2 regions of the Streptomyces sp. NPDC020731 genome follow, and region 2 is predicted to be linked to the other one. Evidence: riboswitches for the same ligand, from Rfam matches in the RefSeq annotation. Region 2 holds a riboswitch; the other holds the start of a gene.

Region 1 (7,837 bases), on a different contig from region 2:
AACGGGACGGCGACGAGTACCCGACCACGCACCGCGGTCTGGCGCACGCTGCCCACGGCGCGACCGCAGCCGACCCCGGCGGGGCAGATGCCGGCGTCAGGAGAGGCCGCACCCGGGCGCACGCCGGCCCTGTCGACCCCGCAGGGGCCCCCTCACGTTCCGCTTCCGTGCCGAGCACCCGCTCCCCGTAAAATCGGAGGCACTGTGTCTGACACCGTTAACGCCTCCGAAGACCTCCGCCCCGCCCCCGGCCAGGATTCACCGCACACGCCCGGGGTGTCCGTCCGCCGTACCCGCGCCAAGGGGGAGCCCCGGTTTCCGGACGGGCCGAAGGCCGATCCCGCCGGGTCGCACTTCGAGCGGCGGATCCGGAGCTTCCAGCCGCGCCGCAGCCGGGTGACCGCCGGGCAGGCGGACGCCCTGCAGCGGCTGTGGCCTGCCTGGGGTTTCGACATCGACGGCAGCCGGCGGCTCGACCTCGCGGAGTTCTTCGGCAACGACAACCCCGTCGTCCTGGAGATCGGCTTCGGCATGGGCGAGGCCACCGCGCAGATGGCCGCCGCCGACCCGGCCACCAACATCCTCGCCGTGGACGTCCACACGCCCGGCCAGGGCAATCTGCTCAACCTCGCCGGCCGGCTCGGGCTGACCAACGTACGGGTCGGCAACGGTGACGCGATCATCCTGCTGCGCGAGATGCTCGCCCCCGGCTCCCTGGGCGGGCTGCGCGTGTACTTCCCCGACCCCTGGCCGAAGAAGCGGCACCACAAGCGGCGGCTGATCCAGCCGGAGTTCCTCACCCTCGCCGCGACCCGCCTCGCGCCGGGGGCGGTGCTGCACTGCGCCACCGACTGGGAGCCGTACGCGGAGCAGATGCTTCAGGTGCTCACCGCGCACCCCGGCTTCGAGAACACCAGGGCGGACGGCGGTTTCGCGCCGCGTCCCGGGTTCCGGCCGCTCACCCGTTTCGAGGGGCAGGGACTGGAGAAGGGTCATGTCGTGAACGACGTGCTCTTCCGCCACGTATCGCGGGAAGAACAGGCAGCGGACCGCGCCTGATACAGCCCGTCCCACCTCGTTAGGGTCGATCCCGTGGCCACCAGCCCTCCGTACCCGGCGCCTCCCGGCGCGGCCCCCGGCGCAGCGTCGCGGCATGCGCACTGGTGGCAGCGGCCCTGGGTGCGGTACGGCGCGCTGATCACGCTGCTCACACTCTCCGGGCTGGTCATTCTCGCGCTGGTGCGCGAGCAGACCGGGACGCGGGGGTTCCTGGTCGGGCTCGGTCTCGCGGTTCTGCCCGTGCCGCTGCTCGTCGCCGCCTTCCGGTGGCTGGACCGGGTCGAACCCGGCCCCTGGCGGAACCTGCTGTTCTCCTTCGCCTGGGGTGCCTGTGCGGCGGCGCTGATGGCGATCGTCGCGAACAGCTTCGCCACCCGGTGGATAGCGACGGCGACCGCCGACCCGACCGGCGCCGACACCCTGGGCTCGACCGTCATAGCGCCGGTGGTGGAGGAGTCCGCGAAGGCCGCGGCCGTCCTGCTGGTGTTCCTGTTCCGCAGACGCGACTTCACCGGGATCCTCGACGGCGTGGTGATAGCCGGGGTCACCGCCACCGGCTTCGCGTTCACCGAGAACATCCTCTACCTCGGCACCGCCTTCGGCACCGACCAGCTCACCGGCGACAGCGGCATCGCCTCGGTCACCGCGGCGACCTTCTTCGTCCGCATCGTGATGTCGCCGTTCGCGCACCCCCTGTTCACCGTGCTCACCGGGATCGGCTTCGGCATCGCCGCGCTGTCCACGGACCGGCAGCGGGCCCGGCGCGTCCTGCTGCCGCCGGTCGGGCTGCTCCTCGCGATGGGCGTGCACGCGCTGTGGAACGGCTCCTCGACGCTCGGCCAGTACGGCTTCCTCGCGGTGTACGCGGCGTTCATGGTGCCGGTGTTCGGGCTGCTGACCTGGCTGGTGGTGTGGACGCGGCAGCGGGAGCTGCGGACCGTGCGGGCGGAACTGCCCGCGTACGTGGTCACCGGGTGGCTCCATGCGGCGGAGCCGTTCGCGCTGGGCTCGATGCGGGCGCGGCGCGTCGCCCGGCAGTACGCGCGCCGCTGCGGCGGGAAGGCGGCGGCGCGGTCGGTCGCCGCGTACGAGGCGTACGCGACGTCGCTGGCGTTCCTGCGGCACCGGGGGCGGCTCGGGCGGGCGGGGCCGGACTTCGCCGCCCGGGAACGGGAGCTGCTGCTGGAGCTGTGGCACCGGCGGGAAGCGGCCCGGCCGGCCCTGGAGCACGCGGCCCGTGTCACCGCGCCCCGGGTTCCGGTCGCCGCGGCGCCGTGGGCGGTGTACGGCGGCTACGGGTATCCGCCGTACGTGCACCCGTACGGCGCGTACGACCCGAACACCCACCGGTCCTGACGGGTCCGCACCGCCCCGGAGAACACCTGCCCGGCAGCCCTGACGTCGGGGGGCGTCGTCGGGACTGCCGGGTTCAGGGCGTGGGGAGCCGGGTCGCTCAGACGCTGAGGCCCTTGCCCTGCAGCCAGGCCAGCGGGTCGATGCCCGAGGTGGAGCCGCCGGGGTGGACCTCCATGTGGAGGTGGGCGCCGGTGACGTTGCCGGTGGCGCCGACGCGGCCGATCACATCGCCGGTGTTGACCTTCTGGCCGACGCTGACGCTGATGGAGGACTGGTGGGCGTACCAGATCTCGGTGCCGTCGTCGAGGGTCAGCACGGTCTTGTAGCCGTAGGAGCCGTCATAGCCGGCGGAGGTGATCGTGCCGGTGTGGACGGCCTTGAGCAGCGTGCCCGTGGGGGCGGCGAAGTCGAGGCCCGTGTGATAGCCGGAGGACCAGTAGGCGCCCGCCTGGCCGAAGGTCGAGGAGAGGGTGTACGAGGAGGTCGGCAGCGCGTACTGCTTGGCCAGCTCGGCGAGGCGCTCGGCCTCGGCCTTCTTCCTGGCCTCCTCCTCCGCCTTCTCCTTGGCGGCCTCCGCCTTGGCCTTGGCCTCCTTCTCCGCCTTCGCGACGGCCTCGGCGGCCTGCTTCTCGGCGGCGGCGACGGCCTCGGCCTCGGCCTTGCTCTCGGCCTGGTCCTGCTGCTGCTCGACCTGCGCCATGATCCGGGCGCGCAGCGCCTCACCGGCGCCGGCGGCGCCCTGCTCGGTGTCGGCGGTGGTCATGCCGATGTCGCTGAGGGGGGTGGCCGAACCCTTGGGCGTTTCCTCGTCGGAGATGAGGGAACCCACATTGGGGAGGTCGGGCATGGAGATCGAGACCGGCGGCTTGCCGGTCTGGGCGCTGGCCATGCCGCCGGCGCCGACGGCCGCTATGACGCCGACGCCCAGAACGGTGGAGCTGCGGGCGAGTCCTCCGCCGCGCTGCTTGGAGACGCGATGCCGGCCGCGGACGGGGCGAAGGGACTCCGCGGTGGGGTTCCACTCCTCGAAGGGGCCCTCGTCGGCGCGGCTGCCGCCGTAGGCGACGGTGTCGCTCGGCTTGAACGGGGCCTCGGGGGCAGGCGGGTTGGACGCCACGTGGGCGCGCTCCTTTCCTTCCGTCTTCGCCTACCGGGTTAGCTGACGGGTTCGGAGCGGGAAGGTCTCCTACGCGCGTGTACGAGCCGTGTCTCCACGGCGGTATCCACGCGATTCACCCCATGGTGGTGGTTCCCCGGTTCCCTTGCGGGATTCGGCGCGTGCGCACGGAGCCGACTTCTGTGACGGCTGGGACGACCGCGCTGCGTTATCGAACGTTAATAGACGCGAGGGCCGGATTCCAAGCCGTTCCTCTTGATCGTTAACGATTTCCGCATGGACTTAAGTGCCATGGGCGGCCAAAACCGGGCGAGTTGACCGCGCCCCGGGCGGCAGGTGATTTCTGACGGTGCGTCATTCGTTATGCGCTGCGAGGTGGATCGATCACGTTGGGTGAGAACGGGGAGCGGAAAACACCGAGGGCCGGAATCCTTTGGATTCCGGCCCTCGGCCTTCAGTAGCGGGGACAGGATTTGAACCTGCGACCTCTGGGTTATGAGCCCAGCGAGCTACCGAGCTGCTCCACCCCGCGTCGTTGAAACCAGTGTACGCCATCCGCGGGACATGGCGCACACCCATTACCGGCGGCCCCGGTTCAGCGGCCGAGCAGATGGCCGTTCGGCGCTTTGGCGCGGTTCTCGTGCTCGGGCAGGACGAGGACGGTGGCGCCCCCGGCCGCCAGTACCGCGCTGCCGTCGGCGCCCGCCACGAAGGTGTCCGGCTCGCGCCAGGCCGTGACCACCCGCCGTACCCCCGCGTCCAGGATCAGCCGGGCACAGGGCGCAGGGCGGGACGCGCGGCGGGCACAGGGCTCCAGGCTGGAGTACACGGTGGCACCGGCGAGCCGGGGGTCCGTGGGGTCGGCCTTGGCGAGTGCGGCCTCCTCCGCGTGCACCACCGGGTCGGCGCCCTCCCGGGAGTGGCCGCGCGCCAGCTCCGTACCGTCGGCGGCCACCACGACCGCGCCCACGCTGAACGCCGTCCTGGAGGGCGGGCACTCGGCGGCCAGCTCGCAGGCGAGGGCCAGCCAGTGGTGGTCGGCGGCGGAGGGCAGCGGGCCGGCGCCGGGGGCGGTGGGCTCGTAGCGCATCAGGACGACGTCGCCGATCGGGCGGGTCTCCACCAGCCGCAGCCGGCCGCCCTGGTAGGAGCCGGGACCGAAGAGGCGGGGGGCGTCCGGGTCGCCGACGAACAGCGGGGCGAGGACCAGCTGGACCTCGTCGGCCAGCCCTTCGGTGAGGAGCTGCGTGTGGATCGTGCCGCCGCCCTCGACCATGAGCCGCCGGACCCCGCGCTCGGCGTGCAGATGTTCCAGGAGCCGCCGCCAGTCGAGCTCGGGGCCGAGCGGGACGACGTCGGCGGCGAGACCGAGGGCGTGGGCGCGCCCGGCGCCCCTGTCGGTCGTGTAGAGGACCTTCTCGCCGCCGGTGTGCCAGAACCGGGCCGCCGGGTCCAGGTCCCCGGAGCCGCTGACGGTGACCTTGAGCGGGTACTCGGCCCCGCCCCCGGCGAGGCGGGCGGCGCGCCGCTCCGGCGAGTTGACCAGCAGCCGGGGGTTGTCGGCGCGGATCGTGCCGGCGCCGACCAGGATGGCGTCCACGGATGCCCGTACCTCGTCGACCCGGTCGAAGTCGGCCGGGCCGGACAGCAGCAGCCGCTCGGGGCCGGTGTCGTCCAGGTAGCCGTCGAGGGAGACGGCGGCGGACAGCAGGACGTACGGGTGGGGCATCGGTTCCTACTCCCAGGGGGCGGGCGGGCCTGCGGGTGTCCAGTCTGACAACAGGCACGACCGGCCCGGGTGCCGGTTCAGGGCTCGATCAGTCCCACCCGGATGGCGTACCGCGTGAGTTCCAGGCGGTCCCGGAGGCCGAGCTTGGCCAGGATGTTGGCGCGGTGCCGCTCCACGGTCTTGGGGCTGATGACGAGGAGACCGGCGATCTGCTGCGAGGTGTGGCCCTCGGCGACCAGCTTCAGGATCTCCTCCTCGCGGTCGGTGATCGCCTTGGCCGGCAGGGTGCGGCCCTCCCGCGCGAGGTCGAGGTAGTTGTGAATGAGGGCGTTGACGGCGCCGGGGTAGAGGAACGGCTCGCCGCGCATGGTGGCGCGGCAGGCCTCGACGAGGTCGCGGTCGGCGACGGACTTCAGGACGTAGCCCGAGGCACCGGCGGCGAGGGCCTCGAAGAAGAACTGCTCGTTGTCGTACATGGTCAGAATGAGGATGCGCGTCTCCGGCAGGTCCCGGGAGAGTTCACGGGCCGCCTGAAGACCGGTCCGGCGGGGCATCGCGATGTCGAGAATGGCCAGGTCGGGGCGGTGTTCATGGGCCTGTTCGAGGGCTTCGGCACCGTCGGCGGCCTCGGCGACGACGGTCAGATCCGGTTCGCCGTCGAGGATGAGGCGAACCCCCCGGCGGACCAGCGCGTGGTCGTCGGCGAGCAGGATGCGGGTGGGGGCCGGGTCGGTCATGTTTCAGCGTTTCCGGTCGAGGGGCGTCGGTCACGGGGGCGGGGCGTGCGCGGATTCCCGTACGGGGACGAGGGCGTGCGCGGGGAAACGGGCCGGGACGGGGACGGCCAGGCGTATCTCGGTGCCGCCGTGGGCGGCGCGGTCCACGGTCAGCCGGGCGCCGACGAGCAGGGCGCGTTCCCGCATCCCGCGGATGCCGGCGCCCTCCTGGGCCACGCCGATGCCGCGGCCGTCGTCACGGACGCGGAGTTCGACACCGCCGGGCGCGCGGTGCAGGGCGAGCTCGGCGCGACGGGCCCGGGCGTGGCGGGCGGTGTTGGTGAGGCCTTCCTGGGCGACCCGGTAGATGACCAGTTCCGTCTCCCGGTCCAGCTCGGGCAGATCCGCGTCGAGGCAGTGCTGGACGCTCAGACCGGGCCCGCCGAACTCGGTGGCGAGGGCCTTGAGCGCGCTGGCCAGCCCGAGCTCGTCCAGCACCCCGGGGCGCAGCCGGCGGGCGATGCGCCGGATCTCCTCAAGACCTGCCCGGGTGGTCTCCTGCACCTGGCGCAGCTCCTCGCCCAGGCCGGGCGGGGCGTGGTCGGCGGCACGCTTGAGCTGGAGCAGTACGGCGGTCAGGGACTGGCCGACCTCGTCGTGCAGCTCGCGGGCGACGCGACGACGCTCGGCCTCCTGCGCGGACAGGGCACGGGCGCTGCTCGTGGCGCGCTCGTCCTCCAGCCGGTCGAGCATGGTGTTGAACGTGGTGATCAGCTCGGCGATCTCGCCCCGCCCGCCGACCGCCGGGCGGTGCCCCGGGCGGAGCAGGTCCGTCGTCGTCATCGCGCGGGTCAGGCGCTGCAGCGGGGCGAGACCCACACGGAGCAGCAGCGCGTTGGCGACGAGCATGGCGGCCAGCCCCACCGCGAGGACCGCGGCCTCGGTGAGCAGGACCGGCGTGGATACCGTGACGGGTCCCAGCAGCAGGGCCGTGGCCGCGATGAGCACGACGGCGTTCAGCAGGAAGATCCGCCAGAACAGAGGCACCCCGTACCGCCTCCTCACCGCCGGCCGCTTGCCACGGGCTCCCCGCGCGGGGAGCCGACGGCCCGCGGTCCGGGGGCGCGGCGCGGGCCGTCACCCCCAGCGTGTGCGCCGAGCGGGCCCCGCGCCATCGGTGACAGCCCCCATTTCTTCCCCGCGACCACGGCCGGCCGGGCGGCCCTCGTACGCGGCGGCCCCCAGGGAGGATGGGGTCCGCGACGGATGGCCGGGACCGGTGGCGATGGGCGACGCTGAAGTCTCCGTACCGGGTGGGTAACGACAACGGCACACGGGCAAACTCCCTTGTACCGGGCCGAGTTCGCAACAGGCCGACGGTTCGACCGGTTACGCCCCCGGTGTCACGGAGCGATGGCCGTCGACGGTGCCGCCGGGCGGCCGCCCCCCTGGGAAGGAGGAGCCGTGCCCCAGTCCGACGACGAGCGCCTGGTCGACCTCGCGGCCCGTGTCGAACACGAGGACCCCTGTTTCGTCCACCCACTCCCCGAGGGCCCTCCGGCCCGCCCGCGAGGGTACCGCCGCACGGGCGCCTGGTGCGCGCTGGTCCTCGGGGTGACCATGCTCGCCGCGGGCATCGTCGTCCCCGACGGGCTCCTCATCGCGGCGGGCCTGGTCCTCGCCGGAATCGCCGTCCAGCTCCTCGACCCGAACCGGGACGAGCACCCGGTGAAATGACGCGGCGCCCGAGCCGACCGAAGCCGGTCCGAGCGCCGCGCAGCAGGTCAGAGGCGATGTGCCGCTCCTGCGAGAGGTAGGCCCTGTGGGACTCGAACCCACAACCAATGGATTAAAAGTCCA
Region 2 (7,837 bases):
CGCCCGCCTCAGTCGAGCAGGCGCTCACGCAGCCGCTCCCGGGCCTCGGGTGTGAGTCCGAGCGCCTGCTCCAGATACGGGTCCACACCGCCCCAGGTCTCCTCGACGGTCTCGAAGGCCGCCGACAGATACTCCGCGCGCGCGTCGAACAGCGGGCTGAGCAGCTCCATGACCTCGGGGGAGTAGGCCGAGGCGGAGCTGCCGCTGCGGTGCACCTTGTAGCGGCGGTGCTTGGCGTTGGACTTCAGGTAGTCGTCGACGATCGCGTCGCGTTCGACGCCCACCGCGAGCAGCGTCACCGCCACCGACAGCCCCGCGCGGTCCTTGCCCGCCGCGCAGTGCATCAGCGCGGGAACGCCGTCCTCGGTGAGCGAGCGCAGCACCCGGGAGTGCTCGGCGGTGCGCTCCTTGATGATCAGCCGGTAGGAGCTGATCATCCGGTCCGCGCCCTTGCCGTCCGCGAGGATCGAGCGCAGCTGCTCCAGATCGCCGTCGCGGACCATCTTCCAGAACTCGGCGCCGTCCGCCGGGTCGCTGAGCGGCAGGTTCACATTGCGCACGCCCGGCAGCGCGATGTCCGGCCCCTCCAGCTTCTGGTCGGCCGCGTTGCGGAAGTCGAAGACCGTGTGCAGCCCGAGCGAGGACAGGAAGGCGGCGTCCTGAGCGGTCGCGTGGGCGAGATGACCGCTGCGGAACAGCACCCCGTGCCGCACCCGCCGACCGTCGACGGTCGGCAGTCCGCCCACGTCGCGGAAGTTGCGCACTCCGGCCAGTTCGGGTTCGGTCGACGGCACCTGCTGCGTCACGAAGGACTCCTCCCGCTCGACGCCGCCGACGGGGCTCGTCGACGGGCTCGAGTCGACGATACGACATGCCTGCCTGGGGCAATGAGTTGTCCACAGGCATTGCCCGGCCGCCCCCATATCCCTGATGATGTTGGTGTCTGATCGCATCTGTTCGGGTCTGTTGGAGGTTCGGGTGGCGCAGGTCTCCCAAAACGGTCGTACATGGCTCCTGTCGGGGCCGGCCAGTGCATACGCGCTGCATGTCACCGACCGTGACGAGCTGGTGCATCTGCACTGGGGTCCGAGGATCGCGCTCGCCGACGCGGAGGCCCTCGCCGCCCGTCCGACGCCGGAACACTGCTCGTTCGAGTCCCGGCTGGACGGGCGCGAGGAGTACCCGGTCGAGGGCGGCCCCCGCTTCACCCGGCCCGCCCTGTCCGTACGCACCGCCGATGGACGGCGCGGCACCGAGTGGACCTTCGACGGCCACGAGAGCGACGACGGCGAACTGCGCCTGCGCTTTCGCGACGGTGGCCTGACCGTCACCCTGCACTACCGGATGCGCGACGACGTGATCGAACGCTGGGTGACCCTGCACAACCGGGGCCCCGCCGTCGAACTCCTGCGCGCCGACTCCGCGACCTGGACCCTGCCCGAACGCGAGCACTGGCGGCTGTCCCAGCTGCACGGCCGCTGGGCCGCCGAGTCCCGGCTGGCCAGCGCCCCCATCACGTACGGGGAGAAGGTCATCGGCAGCCGCCGCGGCCACACCGGGCACCACCATCTGCCCTGGGTCGCGCTCGACACCGACGCCACCGAGGAGCGCGGCGAGGTCTACGGCTGCGCGCTGGGCTGGTCCGGTTCCTGGCGGATCGGCGTCGCCCAACTCCCCGACGCGCGCGTGCAGATCACCGGCGGCGCGGGACACGACGACTCCGGCCTGCTGATGCTGGGTACGCAGGAGACGTACGTCACGCCGGTCTTCGCCGGTCTGTGGAGCGACGGGGGCTTCGGCGGCGCCAGCCGCGCCTGGCACGCCTATCAGCGGACGTATGTGATCCCCGCCGCGGACCGGGACCGGCCGGTGTTGTTCAACTCGTGGGAGGCCACCCAGTTCGACATCGCGGAGGAGCAGCAGCGGGCCCTCGCGGAGCGGGCCGCCGCGATGGGCGTCGAGCTGTTCGTCGTCGACGACGGCTGGTTCGGGGCCCGTACGAGCGACCGGGCCGGGCTCGGCGACTGGACGCCCAACCCGGACCGCTTCCCGGGCGGTCTGAAGCCCCTCGCCGACCATGTGCACGGACTCGGGATGCAGTTCGGCATCTGGGTCGAGCCGGAGATGGTCAACCCCGACAGCGATCTCTACCGGGCGCACCCCGACTGGGTGCAGTTCCAGCAGGGCCGGCGGCGTACGGAGCTGCGCAACCAGCTGGTCCTCAACCTCGCGCGGGACGACGTCCGGGAGTACCTCTGGGAACAGCTCGACGGGCTGCTCTCCAGCGCTCCCGTGGACTATGTGAAGTGGGACTTCAACCGCTCCTTCACCGACGCCGGCTGGCCGGACGACCCGTATCCGCAGCGGCTGTGGACGGACCATGTGCGCGGGCTGTACGCACTCCTCGACCGGCTGCGGGCGGCCCATCCGGGTGTGGCCTTCGAGTCCTGCTCGGGCGGCGGTGGCCGGATCGACCTGGGTGTCCTCTCCCGTACCGACCAGGTGTGGACCTCGGACAACACCGACCCGCTCGACCGGCTCGCCGTCCAGCACGGCTTCAGCCAGATCCACCCGGCCCGGGTGATGGCCGCCTGGGTCACCGACAGCCCGAACGCCATGCTCAACGGACGGGTCAGTTCGCTGCGCTTCCGGTTCGTCAGCGCCATGGCCGGGGTGCTCGGCGTCGGCGGCGACCTCGCGCGGTGGACCGGGGAGGAGCTCGCCGAGGCGCGGGAGTGGGTCGCGCTCTACAAGGAGATCCGGCCCGTCGTCCAGCGCGGCGACCTGTACCGGCTGCGCCCTCCGGAGGGCGGACTGAGCGCGGTGCAGTACGTCCTCGGCGACGAGGCCGTCGTCCTCGCCTGTCTCCAGGCGCAGCACTACGGAGAGCCCGTCCCGGCCCTCCGGCTGCGTGGCCTCGACCCGGAGGCATCGTACGAATGCCGCGAAACCGGACAAGTGCACCGGGGTGCCGTGCTGCTGCACCACGGGCTGCGCACCGGTCTGCGGGGAGATCTGGACGCCGCGGTGGTGCGGTTGCGACGCCTGTGATCCGGTGATTCGGGCGTTCTGTCCGATTGGACGGCTTCGCCATAACGTGCCCCGAAAGAAAGGGAGATGGTAAGGGGGTGCGTGAGCATCGTCATATTCGTGACGATGTGTTGTTGCCATGTTCACGTAATTCTGGGGAACGGCAAGGGAATTCGCGGGGAAAGGGAATCCCGGTTGACGCTCGGTGACGTCATTTCCGCCTTTGGATCACGGAAAAACCCGTTCGCGGTGAACCTCGCGCTTGTCCCTTCACGTCCGGGTCGCTTACGTTCGCCACCGATCCGGACGGACGCCTAATCCTGCCGCCGCCCGGAGCCCGCACACACTGACCCGTCCACGGCAGGAACGGGGGACCCACAGGTACGACTGCCTGTTCCGGTTCCCGGAACGGCTCGGGGTTAAGCCGCGCGACAGCGCGGCCGGGCATCTCCAGTCCGAACCCGACAGCTCACCTCGTAGGCGCCGGAGAGGAATTCGACATGCCCGCGAAGGGTAAGCACCGCCGTACCAAGGCCCAGCGTTTCACCCGTTCCATCGCCGTCGCCGGAACCGGTGGCGCCGCACTCGCCCTGCCGCTTCTCGGCGCCACCGGCGCGCACGCCGCCACGCCGGGGGTCACCCCCGAAAAGGCCGTCCAGTCCCTTTCCGTCGCCGGTCAGAAGACCGCCGAAAAGGGCGACGAGGCCCGCACGTACACCGTGAAGGCCGGCGACTACCTCGCGAAGATCGCCGAGGCGGAGCACGTCGACGGCGGCTGGAAGCAGCTCTACACGGACAACCGTGAGGCCATCGGTGGCGACCCGTCGCTCATCCACCCCGGTCTGAAGCTCTCCGTCGACGGCGAGGCCGCCACGAGCGCGCCGCAGAAGCCGTCCTCCGCCGAGGCCCCGCAGGCCCCGGCGCAGAAGACCGAGCAGCCCGCCGAGCAGCCGGCGGAGCAGCCCTCCGTGGACGCCTCCGCCCAGAGCACGAGCACCGACCAGGCCGCGAGCGCCTCCGGTTACAGCTCCCCGGTGCCCGGTGCCGGTGGTCTCGGCACCGCCTACAAGGTGGCCGGCAGCATGTGGTCCAGCGGCTACCACACCGGTGTCGACTTCAGCGTCCCGACCGGCACCTCCCTGAAGGCCGTCGGCGCCGGCACGGTCGTCTCCGCCGGCTGGGGCGGCGCGTACGGCAACCAGGTCGTCATCAAGCTCGACGACGGCTACTACGCCCAGTACGCCCACCTGTCCTCGCTGTCCGTCTCGGCCGGCCAGACCGTCACCGCCGGCCAGCAGGTCGGCCTCTCCGGCGCGACCGGCAACGTGACCGGCCCGCACCTGCACTTCGAGATCCGCACCACCCCGGACTACGGCTCGGACGTGGACCCGATCTCCTACCTCCGCTCCAAGGGCGTCTCCATAGGCTGACCCCCGCGGCGACCTTCCTGACACGCGCGCCGGAGGCCGGACCCCGATCCCCGGGTCCGGCCTCCGGTGTATTCCGGAATTGGCCAACATTTTGAAAGTGTCTTATCTCACCGCACGTCAACCCCTCCTTACGGTCGCGTAAGTCACATTCGAAGGTGAATCATGAGCGGCTGTGGCAGACGATTCGAAGAGTGACAGCAGAGCAGTGATCGGGTCGTACGTGGCGGTGGGGGACAGCTTCACCGAGGGCGTCGGCGACCCCGGCCCCGACGGGGCGTTCGTCGGCTGGGCCGACCGGTTCGCCGTGCTCCTCGCGGACCTCCGGCCCGAGGGCGACTTCCAGTACACCAATCTCGCGGTGCGCGGAAAGCTGTTGGACCAGATCGTGGCGGACCAGCTGCCGAGGGCGGTCGAACTCGCCCCCGACCTGGTCTCGTTCTGCGCGGGCGGCAACGACATCCTCCGCCCGGGCAGCGACCCGGACGAGGTGGCCGAGCGGTTCGAGCGGGCGATCGCCGCGCTCACGGCCGTGTCCGGCACGGTGCTGGTGACGACCGGTTTCGACACCCGTGGCATGCCCCTGCTCAAGCACCTGCGCGGCAAGATCGCGACGTACAACGGGCACGTGCGGGCCGTCGCCGACCGCTACGGCTGCCCGGTGCTCGACCTGTGGTCCCTCAAGAGCATCCAGGACCGCAGGGCCTGGGACGCCGACCGGCTGCACCTGTCACCGGAGGGGCACACCCGCGTCGCGCTCCGCGCCGGGCAGGCCCTCGGCCTGGAGACCCCCGCCGATCCGGAACAGGCCTGGCCGGCCCTGCCGCCCCGCGGCACGTTCGACATCCGGCGGGACGACGTCCAGTGGGCCCGCGAGTACCTGGTGCCGTGGATCGGCCGCCGGCTGCGGGGGGAGTCGTCGGGCGACCACGTGATCGCCAAGGGGACGCTGTCGCCGGACGACATCAAGGTACGGATCGCCTCGGTGGCGTGAGCCGTTCCGTCGGGCAGGCCGTATCCGGTGCCGCGGTGCCGGATACGGCCGCACATAATGGAATGTCTGACCGACTCCACCTGGAGGTACCGTGGCCGGTTCCCGTTTCCAGAGCTCCGGGCTGCGCGCCCTGCGGCCCGTGGCCTTCGGCGCGGACCCGAGCGGCGAGCGCATGGCACGCATCCGCAGATCCCCGCACTTCAAGGACGGCGTGTTCCAGAACCCCGGGGGCACCGCCCGGATCCGCCCGTCCGGGCCGACGCGGGACTTCGTGAAGCTCTACTTCGACAAGGACTCCCGGTCCCGGCGCGCCCCGAAGGACGCCGTCCCGGTGCACCCGACCACCCTGGCCGACCTCTCCCGTCCGCCGGCCACCGGGCTGCGCCTGACCTGGGCGGGCCACTCCAGCGTGCTCGCGGAGATCGACGGACACCGGGTTCTGTTCGACCCCGTGTGGGGTGAGCGCTGCTCACCGTTCCCCTTCGCCGGGCCCAGGCGGCTGCACCCCGTGCCGCTGCCGCTGGCCGCGCTCGGCCCGGTCGACGTCGTCGTGATCTCCCACGACCACTACGACCACCTGGACCTGCCCACGATCAAGGCGCTGGCCGGCACGGACACCCTGTTCGCCGTGCCCCTCGGTGTCGGCGCCCACCTGGAGCGCTGGGGCGTGTCCGCCGGGCGGCTGCGCGAGCTGGACTGGCACGAGACGGCGAAGGTCGGCGGGATCACCCTCACCGCCACCCCGGCCCGCCACTTCTGCGGCCGGGGCCTGCGCAACACCCAGCACACCCTGTGGGCCTCCTGGGTGGTCGCGGGCGAGAAGCACCGGATCCACCACAGCGGCGACACCGGCTACTTCGAGGGCTTCAAGGACATCGGAGCCGACCACGGCCCGTTCGACGCCACGATGATCCAGGTCGGCGCGTACTCGGACTTCTGGCCCGACATCCACATGACGCCCGAGGAAGGCGTCCGGGCGCATCTCGACCTCCAGGGCGGCGACGCGGCCGGCGTACTGCTGCCCATCCACTGGGGCACCTTCAACCTGGCGCCGCACGCGTGGGCGGAGCCGGGGGAGTGGATGAAGGACGCGGCCGAGGAGGCGGGTCAGGCGGTGGCGTTCCCGCGGCCGGGCGAGCCGTTCGAGCCGGCGGGGAAGCTCCCCGAGGAGGCGTGGTGGCGGGCGGTGTCCGGCCCGATCGCGCGTCCGTGGCGCCGTCCGCGGGGTGTTGAGGGTGTGGCCGAGACGAGCAGGGGTGATCTCGACCTCGCGGGCGAGCGGTGACGTCGGTCGGGGACGAGCTCGCAGAGGTGGCCCGGATGCCGAAGCGTCTCCCGGCTGAGGCGCGTGACGGTGTGGTCCGTGCCGTGGACGGGGCGCCCAGGGCGGAGCGGCAAACTCCTCCTCAGTGATTCAGGCCGTTGCCGTCCCTGGTAGGTCCGTCTCGTGTTGTGGTACGAACACACGTCGTGGAGCGCTGAGCTGCATCTGCGCATGGGGCCTGGCAGGGTGGCGTTTCCCGAAGCCGGACGCCGCACTCCGCCTCGCCACCGCGGTCCTCGCTGCCCGGCTCGACCGTGATGTCACCGCCTGTACCTGGTTTTGGCGTTTCGAGGACACAGGCGGCCACCGCGCTCCAGAATCCCTGCATGCGAGTGACTGTGGGGGTTGCGGGGGAAGGACGGCCGGAGGCGGAAGCCCTGTCGTTACGGGAAGCGCTACTCAGTGATCCGGGTCTGCGGTCGGTTCGGGTACAAGAACAGACGACCGGCGCGAAGCCCGGGGAGATGGGCTCGCTCGAGGAGGTCGTGCTCGTTCTTCTCGGTGCGGGCGGCGTAGGAACCATCCTGGTGCAATCGCTGTGCAACTGGCTGGCCGGTCGCCGGATGGGTGTGCGTCTGGTGATCACCAGGGGTGACTGCACCGTGGAGGTCGATGTCCCCAAGGCACGCGACCACCAGGAAGTCATCGCGCTCTGCCAAAGTTTTGGGTTGCCCGTGGGGCCGGACTCCGAAGGCGGGAACGACACGTGATGTGGCGACCTGATCCGAGCCGGTCCAGAGCCGTTCTGATCGGGACGTCGAACTTCGCCGAACCGACGCGGTGGCCACCTCTTCCGGCCGTCGAGTCGAACCTCGCAGACCTGCGGACGGCCCTGACGCATCCTCGGCTGTGGGGACTCGCCCAAGAGCACTGCGCGACGATCCTCAACGTCGCTGACGCGGGCGAAGTGGCCGAAGCGATCAATACGGCGGCGATGGACGCCGAGGACACACTTCTGGTCTACTACGCGGGCCACGGAGCCACGACCCACAACGAACTGCTGCTCACCCTGCTCTCCACGACATCGCTCAACATTTCGTTCCGGGCCTTGCGCTACAACTC

The links. Region 2 has a riboswitch for cyclic di-AMP ahead of ACH4VX_RS06000 (peptidoglycan DD-metalloendopeptidase family protein). Riboswitches for the same ligand answer to the same signal wherever they lie in the genome.
Region 1: linked by a shared signal. The riboswitch ahead of ACH4VX_RS16985 (M23 family metallopeptidase) and the one ahead of ACH4VX_RS06000 (peptidoglycan DD-metalloendopeptidase family protein) in region 2 are both predicted to bind cyclic di-AMP.

Annotation. Positions count from the first base shown of each region.
Region 1 covers NZ_JBIRTN010000010.1:12,929-20,765, forward strand. Annotated here, with positions in the region: gene trmB (tRNA (guanosine(46)-N7)-methyltransferase TrmB) at 205-1,059, shown strand; gene ACH4VX_RS16980 (PrsW family intramembrane metalloprotease) at 1,093-2,415, shown strand; gene ACH4VX_RS16985 (M23 family metallopeptidase) at 2,513-3,532, opposite strand; cyclic di-AMP (ydaO/yuaA leader) riboswitch at 3,545-3,702, opposite strand; tRNA gene ACH4VX_RS16990 (tRNA-Met) at 3,991-4,064, opposite strand; gene ACH4VX_RS16995 (dihydrofolate reductase family protein) at 4,128-5,261, opposite strand; gene ACH4VX_RS17000 (response regulator) at 5,339-5,998, opposite strand; gene ACH4VX_RS17005 (HAMP domain-containing sensor histidine kinase) at 6,029-7,024, opposite strand; gene ACH4VX_RS17010 (DUF3040 domain-containing protein) at 7,442-7,714, shown strand; tRNA gene ACH4VX_RS17015 (tRNA-Lys) at 7,792-7,837, opposite strand, start outside.
Region 2 covers NZ_JBIRTN010000003.1:192,279-200,115, reverse strand. Annotated here, with positions in the region: gene ACH4VX_RS06010 (tyrosine-protein phosphatase) at 9-806, opposite strand; gene ACH4VX_RS06005 (alpha-galactosidase) at 934-3,051, shown strand; cyclic di-AMP (ydaO/yuaA leader) riboswitch at 3,368-3,526, shown strand; gene ACH4VX_RS06000 (peptidoglycan DD-metalloendopeptidase family protein) at 3,531-4,460, shown strand; gene ACH4VX_RS05995 (SGNH/GDSL hydrolase family protein) at 4,666-5,451, shown strand; gene ACH4VX_RS05990 (MBL fold metallo-hydrolase) at 5,543-6,736, shown strand; gene ACH4VX_RS05985 (hypothetical protein) at 7,102-7,485, shown strand; partial or broken gene ACH4VX_RS05980 (caspase domain-containing protein) at 7,485-7,837, shown strand, end outside.